One region of the Streptomyces sp. NPDC046915 genome, then DNA from elsewhere that is predicted to be linked to it. Evidence: riboswitches for the same ligand, from Rfam matches in the RefSeq annotation. Region 1 holds a riboswitch; each other region holds the start of a gene.

Region 1 (4,490 bases):
GGGCGCAAGCCGGACAGGCGGCGCCTCCGCGTCAGTCCACGACCGGCAGATAGACCCGGTTCCCCGCTGCCGCGAACTCCTTCGACTTCTGCGCCATACCCTCCTCGATCTCGGCCTGGCTTCCACCGTGCTCACGCCTGATGTCGTGTGAGATCTTCATGCTGCAGAACTTCGGCCCGCACATGGAGCAGAAGTGGGCCGTCTTGGCGGGCTCGGCCGGAAGCGTCTCGTCGTGGAACTCCCGTGCCGTGTCCGGGTCGAGGGCGAGGTTGAACTGGTCCTCCCACCGGAACTCGAAGCGGGCGTCGGACAGCGCGTCGTCCCATTCCTGGGCACCCGGGTGCCCCTTGGCGAGGTCGGCTGCGTGGGCGGCGATCTTGTAGGTGATGACGCCGGTCTTGACGTCGTCACGGTTGGGCAGGCCCAAGTGCTCCTTGGGCGTGACATAGCAGAGCATCGCCGTGCCCCACCAGGCGATCATCGCGGCACCGATGCCGGAGGTGATGTGGTCGTACGCCGGTGCGACGTCTGTCGTCAGCGGGCCGAGCGTATAGAACGGAGCTTCATCGCAGATCTCCTGCTGAAGGTCGATGTTCTCCTTGATCTTGTGCATCGGGACGTGTCCCGGGCCCTCGATCATGGTCTGTACGTTGTAACGCTTGGCGATCCGGTTGAGTTCCCCGAGAGTTCGGAGTTCCGCGAACTGGGCCTCGTCGTTGGCGTCCGCGATCGAACCGGGCCTGAGCCCGTCGCCCAGCGAGTACGTGACGTCGTAGGCGGCGAGGATCTCGCAGAGCTCCTCGAAGTTCTCGTACAGGAACGACTCCTTGTGGTGCGCCAGGCACCAGGCCGCCATGATCGAGCCGCCGCGCGAGACGATGCCAGTCTTGCGGTTCGCGGTCAGCGGCACGTACGCCAGACGCACACCGGCGTGGACGGTCATGTAGTCCACGCCCTGCTCGGCCTGCTCGATGACCGTGTCCTTGTAGACGTCCCAGGTCAGTTCCTCGGCCTTGCCGTCGACCTTCTCCAGTGCCTGGTAGAGCGGCACCGTGCCGATGGGGACGGGGGAGTTGCGCAGCACCCACTCGCGGGTGGTGTGGATGTTGCGGCCGGTGGACAGGTCCATGACCGTGTCGGCGCCCCAGCGGGTCGCCCAGGTCATCTTCTCGACCTCCTCCTCGATGGAGGACGTCACCGCCGAGTTGCCGATGTTGGCGTTGACCTTCACCAGGAACCGCTTGCCGATGATCATCGGCTCGATCTCCGGGTGGTTGACGTTGGCGGGCAACACGGCCCGGCCCGCCGCGATCTCCTCGCGGACGACCTCGGGAGAAACGTTCTCCCTCAGCGCCACGAACTCCATCTCGGGCGTGATCTCACCTCGACGGGCATAGGCGAGCTGGGTGACCGCCTGGCCGTCCCGGCCCCTGCGCGGCTGGCGGGGCCGTCCGGGGAAGACCGCGTCGAGGTTGCGCAGGCCACCCCGCGGCGAGGTGTGCTTGATCCCGTCGTCCTCAGGACGGACGGGACGGCCCGCGTACTCCTCGGTGTCACCGCGGCCGATGATCCAGTTCTCCCGCAGCGGCGAAAGACCCCTGCGGACGTCGGTCTCGACGAGTGGATCGGTGTACGGGCCGGAGGTGTCGTACAGCGTGACCGACTGCCCGTTGGTGAGGTGCACCTGACGGACCGGCACCCGCAGGTCGGGGCGTGAGCCCTCGACATACCCCTTGTGCCAGCCGATGGACTTCCCGGCCTCCCCGTCGCTGGAGAGCTGCGTGGAGGCAGGCGTGCGTGCGTCCTTGTTGGTCATAAGACCTACTCCCTACGCCGGCATTACCCGGTAACAGGTTCGGCGGTCGACGCAGCGGTTTCCGTCTGTCGGTGTTCCACGTGAAACATCGCGAAGACGGAGGTCAGCGCCCTCTCAGCCCGGTGCTCCGAGCTCCCGCGTGTGCAAAGGTGCCTCCACGCTAGCGTCATTTGTGGCGCGGTGAACAGTGCGCCTCTGCCCGTTCTTGCAATCATCGGGCGGTGACCACGACGCAACAGCCTCCGTACCCGCCCACCGAGCCGCCGCACAGGCACCGCCCTGGCGACGGCTCAGAATTCGGTCATGACGCCGGTGAAGGGCACGGGCGCGGCAGAGGAGACGGACACGGCGGGGGACACGGGCACTCCCACAGTCACAGCCACGGCCCCGCGACGCCGGTCTCCAAGCATCTGCGCAGGGTCATCGCGGCCGTTCTGATCCCGTTCACCGCGGCGGTAGCGGTCGGGCTCGTGGTGCTGTGGCCCGGCGGCGCCCCTCCGCACCAGCGAACGGGGGTCGGCTTCGACCGGCAGACGCAGCAGGCGACGGTCGCCAAGGTCGTCGAGGTCAGCTGCAAGTCGGCGAACGCCTCCGGGGGCACCCCGGCCGGCGACGCCTCCACCGCCGAGGGCAGCTCCACGCAGCAGAAGGCGAGTGGCACCTGCAAGAAGGCGACGATCCGGGTCGACACCGGCAAGGACAAGGGCCGTACGTTCACGGAGATCGTGCAGCCGGACCAGCCGCGGCAGCTGCACCAGGGCGAGAAGGTCGTGGCCGCCTACGAGCCCTCGGCGCCGAAGGACCTGCAGTACTCGGTGACCGACGTCAACCGGCGCTTCCCGATGGCGCTGCTGGCCGGGCTCTTCGCCCTCGCCGTCGTGATCGTCGGGCGGATGCGTGGCGTCATGGCACTGGTCGCGCTGTCCATCAGCTTCCTGATCCTCAACTTCTTCATCCTGCCCGCGATCCTGCACGGATCGGACCCGCTGATCGTGGCGGTCGTCGGCTCCAGCGCCATCATGCTGATCGCGCTCTACATGTGCCACGGTCTGTCGGCCCGTACGTCGGTGGCGGTCCTCGGCACGCTGGTCTCGCTGTCGCTGATCGGCGTCCTCGGCAAGCTGTTCATCGGCTGGGCGGCCCTCACCGGCAACACCGACGACAGCACCGGTCTGATCCACGGCCTGTATCCGTCGATCGACATGAGCGGTCTGCTGCTCGCCGGTGTCATCATCGGGTCGCTCGGTGTCCTGGACGACGTGACGGTGACCCAGACCTCGGCCGTATGGGAGCTGCACGAAGCCAATCCGTCGATGGGCCGGCGGGGTCTGTACCGTGCGGGCATCCGTATCGGCCGCGACCACATCGCATCCGTGGTCAACACACTCGTGCTGGCCTACGCGGGTGCCGCGCTGCCCCTGCTGCTGCTGTTCTCCATCGCGCAGAGCAGTGTGGGCACGGTCGCCAACAGCGAGCTGGTGGCGGAGGAGATCGTGCGCACGCTGGTGGGCTCGATCGGTCTGGTGGCCTCCGTACCGGTCACCACCGCCCTCGCGGCCCTGGTGGTGGCGGCCGATCGTCCTGGAGCGGAGCCGGCCGTGGCCACCGTGACCTCGTCGCCCCCGGCACGTGGCGGACGGGGCAGGCGCAGGAAGCGGTGAGGATCCGTCAGGAGCTGGCGAGATCTGCGGAGAAGCGTTACTGCAAGCTCCCCGGTGCCGAGGCGCAGCGTCCGGGCCGGGTCCTGCCGTAACGCTTCAGCCGGCGCTCTGTTCCTCGGCCAGGATGCGGTCGAGGGCCTCGTCGAGGTGGGCGTCGAAGTCGGCCAGCGCCCCCTCCTGCCCCAGCGGCACCAGCTTGTCCGTACGGTCGAGGAAGGCCACCAGCGGGGGCGTCGAGGAGCGGAACAGGGCCTGGTCGGCACCGACCTGAAGCCGGATCAGCACCTCGCCCAGCGCCTCGGGGCCGGCGGGCGCGATGCGCACATCGCCGTCGCCGCACGGCCGGCCCACCCCGTCGATCAGCAGCTCGCGCCCGAAGGCCCAGGTCACCGGGGCATCACCGGGCAGGTGGAAGGTCAGCCGCACGGCATAGGGATCGCATGTCTCGTATCGCAGTTCCACGGGGATGCGGAAGGAGAGCTCCTCCGACACGAGAAAGCTCATCATGACTTCTGCCTGTACGGACTCGCGCATCGCCCATCCCGTCATAGGACACCGACTGGCCGGTAATGACCCCTTTGACACTGATGAAATCTTGCTGAAAGTACACAAGAGATCACAAGGAGTGAGTTTTCAGATACTGATAGAGAGCGCGATCGAGCCCAGATGCCGTCCGACCTCTCTCTGGAGCCGCTGGACCGCGGGCAGCAGCCGGTCGGCCTGGTGGGAGGGCAGGGAGAGGGCCATCGTGGCAGCCGTGGTGCCGACGGTGATCGGGATCGCGGCGCAGACCGTGCCCAGCGCGTACTCCTGCCGCTCCGTCGCCGGTTCCATCCGCCGGATCCGCTCAAGGCGCCGCAGCAGGGAGCGGTCGTCGCGCACCGTGTACGGCGTGAGGGACTGCACGGGGTAACGGTCGAGGTGGTCCCGGCGGGCCTCCTCGTCCAGCTGGGACAGCAGACACTGACCGATGGCGTGCGCGTGCCCGGTCTCGCGGAAGTCGGCCCACTCCT
Region 2 (4,490 bases), on a different contig from region 1:
TGGCGGATGACCGAACCACCGGAGGGTTACCTCAAGGACGTCACGGCGGGCGTCTTCGCGGCCTTCTACGTCCCGTTCCTGGCCACGTTCGTCGCGATGATGCTCACCGCCGGCGACGGCCCGTGGCGCGTGCTGACCTTCCTCCTCCTGACGGTCGTCAGCGACACCGGGGCGTACGCCGTCGGCTGGCGCTTCGGCAAGCACAAGCTCGCCCCGCGCATCAGCCCGGGCAAGACCCGCGAGGGCCTGCTCGGCGCGGTGCTGTTCGCCATGGTCGCGGGCGCGCTGTGCATGCAGTTCCTGATCGACGACGGCGCCTGGTGGCAGGGCCTCCTGCTGGGCTTGGCGGTCGCGGTCAGCGCCACCCTCGGCGACCTCGGCGAGTCCATGATCAAGCGCGACCTGGGCATCAAGGACATGGGCACGCTGCTCCCCGGTCATGGCGGCATCATGGACCGCCTGGACTCGCTGCTGCCGACGGCTCCGGTGGTGTGGCTTCTTCTGGTGATCTTCGTGGGATCCGGCTGACCGTCGCTTCTGCACCGTCCGTACCGGCGATCGCGTCCGAGGATCCCGCAACCACCCCTTCCGAACATATGATCATTCCGCCGTGATCCGTGTCCGGGAGGGGTGAGGCGTGTGTGGGGACGTAGGCGTGCCAAGCGGGAGCAGGAGGCGGCCGACGCGGTCGAGGCGCTCGCCGGGAGTCTGAGGTCCACGATCGACTCCGCCGACGAGACGCACCAGGCGCTGCTGGACATGCGGGAGCAGCTGGCGCAGGAGCTCGCGGAGATCGCCGCACTGCTCGGCCACCGCGACGGGATGCCCGTCGACGCGATCCGGCAGCAGACCGATGTGGCCGCGCGGATCCTCGGGGACATCGACCGGATGTCCGAGGAGTACGGCGACACGCGGGCGCTGCTCGTCGGCAAGGACGAGAACGACCTCGACGAGATCATGCCGGCACTCGAGGAACTCGTGGCGCACGCCCAGGGCATGGCGGAGATCGGGGAGTCGTTCGCGGGCCTCATCGAGTCGATGCTGGAGCTGCGGGAGAAGACCCACCGCCTGCGCGAGGACCTGATCCCCCTGCGCGAACGCGTCCACGCCGCCTTCCGCGCGGCCCAGAAGGAACTGGACGCGACCCAGGGCGCCCCCGGCTGGTTCGGCCGCCAGGCGACCCTCGCCGCCCTCGGCGACCGGCTCACCGCCCTGGACGAGGGCCGGGTGATCCCCACCCAGGACCGCAGGGTCAGCGACCAGTACCGCGACCTGGAACGCGACATCGCAGAACTCCGCGACACTCTGGGAACAGGCCCGGCCTGACCGCCCCACCACTCGTCCCGGGCCACCCAAGTCGATCTGCGACACTGGTAAGGCCATGCCTAAGCCCGGAGAACTCATTTTCGTCGCGCCGCGCGGAGCCAAGAAGCCGCCGCGGCATCTCGCTGATCTCACGCCTGCCGAGCGCAAGGAGGCGGTGGCCGAGATCGGGGAGAAGCCGTTCCGCGCCAAGCAGCTCTCGCAGCACTACTTCGCGCGGTACGCGCACGACCCGGAGCAGTGGACCGACATCCCCGCCGGTTCGCGCGACAGGCTGCGGGAGGCGCTGCTGCCGGAGCTGATGACGGTGGTGCGGCATCTGTCGACCGACCAGGGGACCACCCGCAAGACGCTGTGGCGGCTGTTCGACGGGACGCTCGTCGAGTCGGTGCTGATGCGGTACCCGGACCGGGTCACCATGTGCATCAGCTCGCAGGCGGGCTGCGGGATGAACTGCCCGTTCTGCGCGACCGGGCAGGCGGGGCTCGACCGGAATCTGTCCACCGCCGAGATCGTCCATCAGATCGTGGACGGGATGCGGGCGCTCAGGGACGGAGAGGTGCCCGGCGGACCGGCGCGGCTGTCCAACATCGTCTTCATGGGGATGGGCGAGCCGCTCGCCAACTACAAGCGCGTGGTGGGTGCCATCCGGGCGCTCACCGATCCCGAGCCGGACGGGCTCGGGCTGTCGCAGCGCGGCATCACCGTCTCCACCGTCGGGCTCGTCCCGGCGATCCACCGGTTCTCCGACGAGGGCTTCAAGTGCCGGCTCGCGATCTCGCTGCACGCGCCGGACGACGAGCTGCGCGACACCCTCGTACCCGTGAACACGCGCTGGAAGGTGCGCGAGGTGCTGGACGCCGGCTTCGAGTACAGCGCCAGGTCCGGCCGGCGGCTGTCCATCGAGTACGCGCTGATCCGGGACATCAACGACCAGGCCTGGCGCGGTGACCGGCTCGGGCGGCTGCTCAAGGGCAGGCCCGTGCACGTCAATCTGATTCCGCTGAACCCGACGCCGGGTTCCAAGTGGACCGCGTCGCGGCCGGAGGACGAGAAGGCCTTCGTGGAGGCCATCGCCGCGCACGGAGTGCCCGTCACCATCCGGGACACCCGTGGGCAGGAGATCGACGGAGCCTGTGGTCAGCTGGCGGCCACCGAGCGGTAGTCTGTGGGCGTCAAGTACATCTTCATATTCCGACAGGGGAGCGCCACAGCGCTGAGAGTGCGGCAACCGGGCCGCAGACCCTCTGAACCTCGCCCAGGTCATTCTGGGTAGGGAGTTCGGTCATCACTCGAGCTGTTGCGCCCTGCCCGGGCACCGGCGGATTCCTCCGCGGGTCCCGGGCAGGGCCGCGTCTCTTCCTGGTCAACCCCAGGAGGAATCCAGTGCACAACAAGACCTTCGTGGCCGTGGCCGTAGGGCTCGGTCTCGTGGCGCTGCCCGTTCTGACGGGGTGTGGGGCGTCGAACGGGAAGGGTTCGGCGGACTCCAGGACCGTCACCCTCGTCAGCCACGACTCGTGGGCCGTGTCGAAGAACGTGCGGAAGGACTTCGAGAAGCAGTCCGGGTACAAGCTCCGGGTCCTGAAGGACGGCGACGCGGGCCAGGCCGTCAACAAGGCGATCCTGACCAAGGACAACCCGCAGGGCGACGTCTTCTTCGGCGTGGACAACACCCTGTTGTCGCGGGCCCTCGACAAGGGGCTGTTCCAGTCGTACGAGCCCAAGGGCTCCGACCTGATCCTGCCCCAGTACCGCGTCGACCAGGACAAGCACCGGGTCACGCCCGTCGACACCGGCGACATCTGCGTCAACTACGACAAGGCGTACTTCAGCGAGCACAAGCTCACACCGCCGCAGTCGTTCGCCGACCTCGCCAAGCCCGAGTACAAGAACCTCCTCGTCACCGAGAACGCGGCCACCTCCTCACCCGGCCTCGGCTTCCTGCTCGGCAGCGCCGCGAAGTACGGGGACGGCGACTGGCAGGACTACTGGAAGAAGCTGAAGGCCAACGGCGTCAAGGTCGTCGACGGCTGGGAGCAGGCCTACTACCAGGAGTTCTCCGGCTCCTCCGAGGGCAGGAAGGCCGGCGGCGACCGGCCGCTCGTGGTGTCGTACGCCTCCTCCCCGCCCGCCGAGGTGATCTTCGCCAAGAAGCGGCCCAGCACCGCCCCGACCGGGGTGTCGTACGGCACCTGCTTCCGGCAGACCGAGTACGCGGGGCTGCTGAGCAACGCGGGGAACACCAAGGGCGGCAAGGCGTTCCTCGACTTCCTGCTCACCAAGGAGTTCCAGGACGACATGCCGCTCAACATGTTCGTCTACCCGGTGCGCGAGGCCGCCCAGGTGCCGCCGGACTTCGTGAAGTACGGCCCGCAGGCCAAGTCCCCCGAGACCATGGCCCCCGAGAAGATCGCCGCCCATCGCGACCAGTGGGTCAAGTCGTGGACGTCGCTGGTACTGAAGTAGCCACGCCCAGGCGGGGTATCAGGCGGGGAACCGCGGCGCGGCTCGGCCTCATGGCCCTGCCCGTCGCGTTCTTCGCGGTGTTCTTCGCCTGGCCGGTGGCCGCGATCGTGGCCCGCGGGCTGAAGGTGGACGGCGTCTGGCAGTTCTGGCGGATGGCGGACGTCGTCACCCAGCCGGACATCGGGCACGTGCTGTGGTTCACCACCTGGCAGGCGCTGGCCTCCACCGCGCTCACCCTGCTGATCGCGCTGCCCGCCGCCTACGCCTTCGCCCGCCTGGACTTCCCCGGCAAGCAGGTGCTGCGGGCCGTCGTCACGGTTCCGTTCGTGCTGCCGACCGTCGTCGTCGGCACCGCCTTCCTCGCGCTGGTCGGGCGCGGCGGGCTGCTGGACGAACTGTGGGGCGTGCGGCTGGACACCACCGTGTGGGCGATCCTGCTGGCGCACGTCTTCTTCAACTACGCGGTCGTCGTACGGACGGTCGGCGGACTGTGGGCACAACTCGACCCGCGTCAGGAGGAGGCCGCCCGGATGCTGGGGGCGTCCGCGCTGCGCGCCTGGCGGAAGGTGACGCTGCCCGCCCTCGCACCCGCGGTGGCCGCCGCCGCCCTGATGGTGTTCCTGTTCACCTTCACCTCCTTCGGCGTGGTCCAGATCCTCGGCGGGCCCACCTTCTCCACCGTCGAGGTGGAGATCTAC
Region 3 (4,490 bases), on a different contig from region 1:
TGGAAGTTGTGCGGATTGCGGATCCCCAGCCCGGACCCGATCGGCGACCCCAGCGGCATGATCGCCGCACAGCCCACGTCCTCCAGCTTCCGCGCCAGCACGGGATCGTCATTGGTGTACGGCAGCACCGTGAACCCGTCGTCGACCAGCGTCTCCGCCGCCTCCAGCGTCTCGATCGGATCCGGCAGCAGCGTGCGCTCGTCGGCGATGACCTCCAGCTTCACCAGATCGCCGCCCAGTGCTTCCCGTGCCAGCCGGGCGGTGAGCACGGCCTCCCCGGCGGTGAAGCACCCCGCCGTGTTCGGCAGCACCCGGATGCCGAGCCGCTCCAGCACCGACAGCACCGAGCCGTGCACACCGGGGTCCACCCGCCGCATCGCCACGGTCGTCAGCTCCGTGCCGGAGGCGACCAGCGCCCGCTCCAGCACCTCCAGGCTGGGCGCACCGCCCGTACCCATGATCAGGCGGGACGTGAAGGACGTACCGCCGAGGACGAAGGGGTCGTCGGCCATGGTCAGCCTCCCTGGACGGCGGTGAGGACTTCGACGCGGTCACCCTCGGCCAGAGCCGTGGCGGGCCACTGCGCGCGCGGGACGACGGTTTCGTTGAGCGCGGCAGCCACGCCGCGCGGCGCCGCGGTGAGGGACTCGACGAGAGTGTCGAGAGCGGTGCCGGGGGCGACCTCCCGGCGCTCTCCGTTGACGGAAATGGTGACCGGGTTGTTCATACGGGCTGCTCCGTGAGTGCCGTGCTGAAGCGCTTGAGGGTGAACGGGCGGGCTTCCTCGGGCAGTTCACCGGTGGTCAGGGCGTGCGCCAGGGCGTCCCCGGTGACGGGCGTGAGCAGTACGCCGTTGCGGTAGTGCCCGGTGGCCAGCAGCAGGCCGTCCAGACCGGTCGGGCCGAGCAGCGGCGCGTTGTCGGGCGAGCCGGGGCGCAGGCCGGCCCGGGTCTCCGTGAGCGGCAGCTCGGTGATGCCGGGCACCAGCTCGTGCGCGTCGCGCAGCAGCTGGTACACCCCGCCCGCGGTCACCGTGGTGTCCCAGCCCAGCTCCTCGCTGGTGGCCCCGACGACCAGCTCGCCGTTCTCCCGGGGCACCAGGTAGACATGGCTGCCGCGGACCACGGCCCGTACGGTCCGGCTGAGGAACGGTGCGTACCGCTCCGGCACGGCGAGCCGCACCACCTGCCCCTTCACCGGCCGCACCGGCGGCAGCAGGTCCTCGGGCAGGCCCGCGAGCCGCCCGCTCAGGCTCCCGGCGGCCAGCACCACCTGGCCCGCGCGCAGCACGCAGCCGTCCGAGGCGGTGACGCCGGCCGCCCGGTCCCCTGCGACGTCGAAGCGTTCGGCCCACACCCGGTGGAAGACCACCCCGGCCCGCTCGCACGCGGCGACCAGCGCGGCCGACAGCCGGCGCGGGTCGATCTGGTGGTCGCCGTCCACCCGCAGCCCCCCGCGCACCCCCGGCGCCAGCAACGGTTCGAGGCGGCGGCACTCCCGCCCCGACAGCCATTCCGACTCCAGGCCCGACCGGTGCTGAAGGGCGTGCAGCTCGCGCAGGTGGGCGCGGTCGTCGGCGTCCAGCGCGACGGCGAGCGTGCCGCATCTGCGGTAGCCGAGGTCGAGGCCGGTGAGCTCGGTCAGCTCGGCCGCGAAGTCCGGATAGCGGCGGGCCGACGCCAGGTTCAGGCCGAGCAGCCGCTGCTCGCCGTGGTGCAGCTCCGTGACGGCGGCGAGCATCCCGGCCGCCACCTGAGCGGCCCCGCCGCCGGGCTCGGGGTCCACCACGGCCGTGCTCAGGCCGCGCTGCGCGGCCCGCCAGGCCGTGACCAGGCCGATGATCCCGCCCCCGATGACGAGGACGTCGGACGTACGTGACGACATGGGCGTCCAGCCCCTCCCTTCGCCGGCATGACCCGGATCAGGTTCGTACGGTCGGAGGCCGCCAGCCTCCCTCTCAGCCCGGTGCGTCCGGGCTCCCGCGAGTGCTTGTACGGTGGCCACCCTAGCCCGCAGCGCACCGACTCGTAAGGAGGCCTCCGCCGATGGCCCGCTCGCTCGACGGTCTGATCCTCGCCCCCGTAGCGGACCAGGCCCCGGGGCAGGTGGGGACGCGCACCCGGTTCGCGTACCACGAGAAGAACGGCGAGATCTGGGCCGAGTACGCGGGCGGCGATGTCATACGCGGGTCTCTGGTGGGCACCCGGGAAGGGGACCGGCTGGACTTCCGGTACGTGCAGCTGAAGCGGGACGGCACCACCTCCTGCGGACACTGCGCGTCCACCGTCGTCGAGCTGTCCGACGGCCGGGTGCGGCTGGAGGAGACCTGGGAATGGGAATCGCAGCCCGGAGCGGGTACGAGCGTTGTGGAGCAGGTCACTGAGCACGCCCCCTGACTGACGAACAGTCAGTTGACTATGGTGATCGAGTGAGCGAGCAGACGCGGGAACAGGGCACGTCACAGGCGCGGCGCGTGGTCGTCGTCGGCGCGGGCATGGCCGGGGTGCAGACCGCGGTCGCCCTGCGCGAACAGAGCTTCCGGGGCACCGTGGCGCTGATCGGCGCCGAACCCCACCAGCCGTACGACCGGCCCCCGCTGTCCAAGGCCGTGCTGCTGGGCAAGGCCGAGGGTTCCGCCTTCGACGTCGACTTCGACGCGCTCGGCATCGAACTCCTCCTCGGCCGCGAGGCGCTGGGCGTGCGTCCGGGCGACCACGAGGTCGACACCGAGGCGGGGCCCGAACCGTACGACGTCCTGGTCCTGGCCACCGGCGCCGAACCGGTCCGGCTGCCCGGCACGGAGGGCGTCTCCGGCGTGCACCTGCTGCGCACCCTCGACGACGCCGAACGGCTGCGGCCGGTACTCGCCCGGCAGCACGACATCGTGGTCGTCGGCGCGGGCTGGATCGGCGCCGAGTTCGCCACGGCGGCCCGTGAGGCGGGCTGTGCGGTGACGGTCGTGGAGGCGGCGGACCGCCCCCTCGCCGGCGCGCTCCCGGCCGAGGTGGCCGCGCCGATGGTGTCCTGGTACGCCGACAGCGGCGCCGTGTTGCGCACCCACGCGCGCGTGGAGCGCGTCGAGCCGGGCGCGGTGGTGCTCGACGACGGCTCGCGGGTGCCCGCGGGCGCCGTCGTCGTCGGCATCGGCGCCCGCCCCGCCACGGCGTGGCTGGCCGGCTCCGGCATCGAACTCGGCGCGCACGGCGAGGTGGTGGCCGACGAGCACCTGCGGACCTCCGCCCCGGACGTGTACGCGGTCGGCGACTGCGCCTCCTTCCCCTCCCGCCGGTACGGGGAACGACTGCTCGTCCACCACTGGGACAACGCCCTCCAGGGCCCGCGCACGGTCGCCGCGAACATCATGGGCGAGACCCCCGCGGTCTACGACCCCGTGCCGTACTTCTGGTCCGAGCAGTTCGGCCGCTTCGTCCAGTACGCCGGTCACCACGGCGCGGCCGACCGCACCCTGTGGCGCGGCGATCCGGCCGGCCCCGCGTGGACGGTCTGCTGGCTGAAGGAGGACCGGCTGGTGGCCCTGCTCGCCGTGGGACGCCCGAGGGACCTGGCCCAGGGACGACGGCTGATCGAGGCGGGCACACCGATGCGGCCGGAGATACTGGCCGACCCGGCGAGGCCCCTGAAGAGCGCCACGGCACCGGGCCCGGGACCTGGCAAATAGCCCCGGGTGGACCGCCCTGACTTCCGAGTGTCAGTGGCAGATGGCAGGCTAGATCCCGTGACCGAGATTGACGCGAAGATCGATGCTCTCGTCCCCGCCTGGCTGAACCTGCCCGACATCGCCGAACAGCTCGGCGTCGAGGTGACACGTGTGCGGCAGCTGGTCAAGGAGGGCCAGCTCATCGCCGTACGCCGTGGTGAGAACCGGGCGCTGCACGTCCCCGCCGCCTTCATCGACGGGGACAAGGTCGTCAAGGGCCTGTCCGGGACCTTGACGCTCCTCAGGGACGACGGCTTCACCGACGAAGAGATGCTGGAATGGCTCTTCACCCCGGACCCCAGCCTCCCCGGCACCCCCGCACAGGCCCTGAGCGAGAATCGCGGCACGGAGGTGAAGCGCCGCGCCCAGGCGCTCGCCGTCTGACCCGGACCATCCGAACCGAACACCGTCCGGCGTACGGGCCGCGGCCCCGGGGCCCCGGCCGCGGTGAGTCACGTCCGCCCGCACCCCTGGGGGAGCGGGCGGCCGGTGACCGGCCCGGCCATCGGCCCGTACGCCGCCGACCGCGCACCGACAACGGGGGGACCCACGCATGTCCGACACCGCCACCGCCCGGGGGCGCCTCGCCGACGCCCGGCTCTACCTGTGCACGGACGCCCGGAAGCGGCAGGGCGACCTCGCCGAGTTCCTCGACGCGGTACTGGCCGGCGGTGTGGACATCGTGCAGCTGCGGGACAAGGGCATGGAGGCGGCCGAGGAACTGGAGCACCTCGCGGTCCTCGCCGACGCCTGCGCCCGGCACGGCAAGCTG

The links. A riboswitch is a leader RNA that binds a small molecule or an ion and turns the genes downstream of it on or off. The one in region 1 is predicted to bind thiamine pyrophosphate.
Region 2: linked by a shared signal. The riboswitch ahead of ABZ915_RS35280 (thiamine ABC transporter substrate-binding protein) and the one ahead of thiC (phosphomethylpyrimidine synthase ThiC) in region 1 are both predicted to bind thiamine pyrophosphate.
Region 3: linked by a shared signal. The riboswitch ahead of thiO (glycine oxidase ThiO) and the one ahead of thiC (phosphomethylpyrimidine synthase ThiC) in region 1 are both predicted to bind thiamine pyrophosphate.

Annotation. Positions count from the first base shown of each region.
Region 1 covers NZ_JBEYXB010000003.1:496,668-501,157, reverse strand. The annotation lists gene thiC (phosphomethylpyrimidine synthase ThiC) at 32-1,816, opposite strand; TPP riboswitch at 1,809-1,965, opposite strand; gene ABZ915_RS10465 (YibE/F family protein) at 2,038-3,477, shown strand; gene ABZ915_RS10460 (SsgA family sporulation/cell division regulator) at 3,574-4,011, opposite strand; gene ABZ915_RS10455 (IclR family transcriptional regulator C-terminal domain-containing protein) at 4,111-4,490, opposite strand, start outside.
Region 2 covers NZ_JBEYXB010000017.1:88,249-92,738, forward strand. The annotation lists gene ABZ915_RS35265 (phosphatidate cytidylyltransferase) at 1-528, shown strand, start outside; gene ABZ915_RS35270 (hypothetical protein) at 640-1,326, shown strand; gene rlmN (23S rRNA (adenine(2503)-C(2))-methyltransferase RlmN) at 1,382-2,488, shown strand; TPP riboswitch at 2,513-2,620, shown strand; gene ABZ915_RS35280 (thiamine ABC transporter substrate-binding protein) at 2,710-3,792, shown strand; gene ABZ915_RS35285 (iron ABC transporter permease) at 3,843-4,490, shown strand, end outside.
Region 3 covers NZ_JBEYXB010000050.1:375-4,864, forward strand. The annotation lists gene ABZ915_RS48205 (thiazole synthase) at 1-512, opposite strand, end outside; gene thiS (sulfur carrier protein ThiS) at 515-727, opposite strand; gene thiO (glycine oxidase ThiO) at 724-1,884, opposite strand; TPP riboswitch at 1,882-1,993, opposite strand; gene ABZ915_RS48220 (hypothetical protein) at 2,046-2,396, shown strand; gene ABZ915_RS48225 (FAD-dependent oxidoreductase) at 2,429-3,679, shown strand; gene ABZ915_RS48230 (Rv2175c family DNA-binding protein) at 3,737-4,102, shown strand; gene thiE (thiamine phosphate synthase) at 4,272-4,490, shown strand, end outside.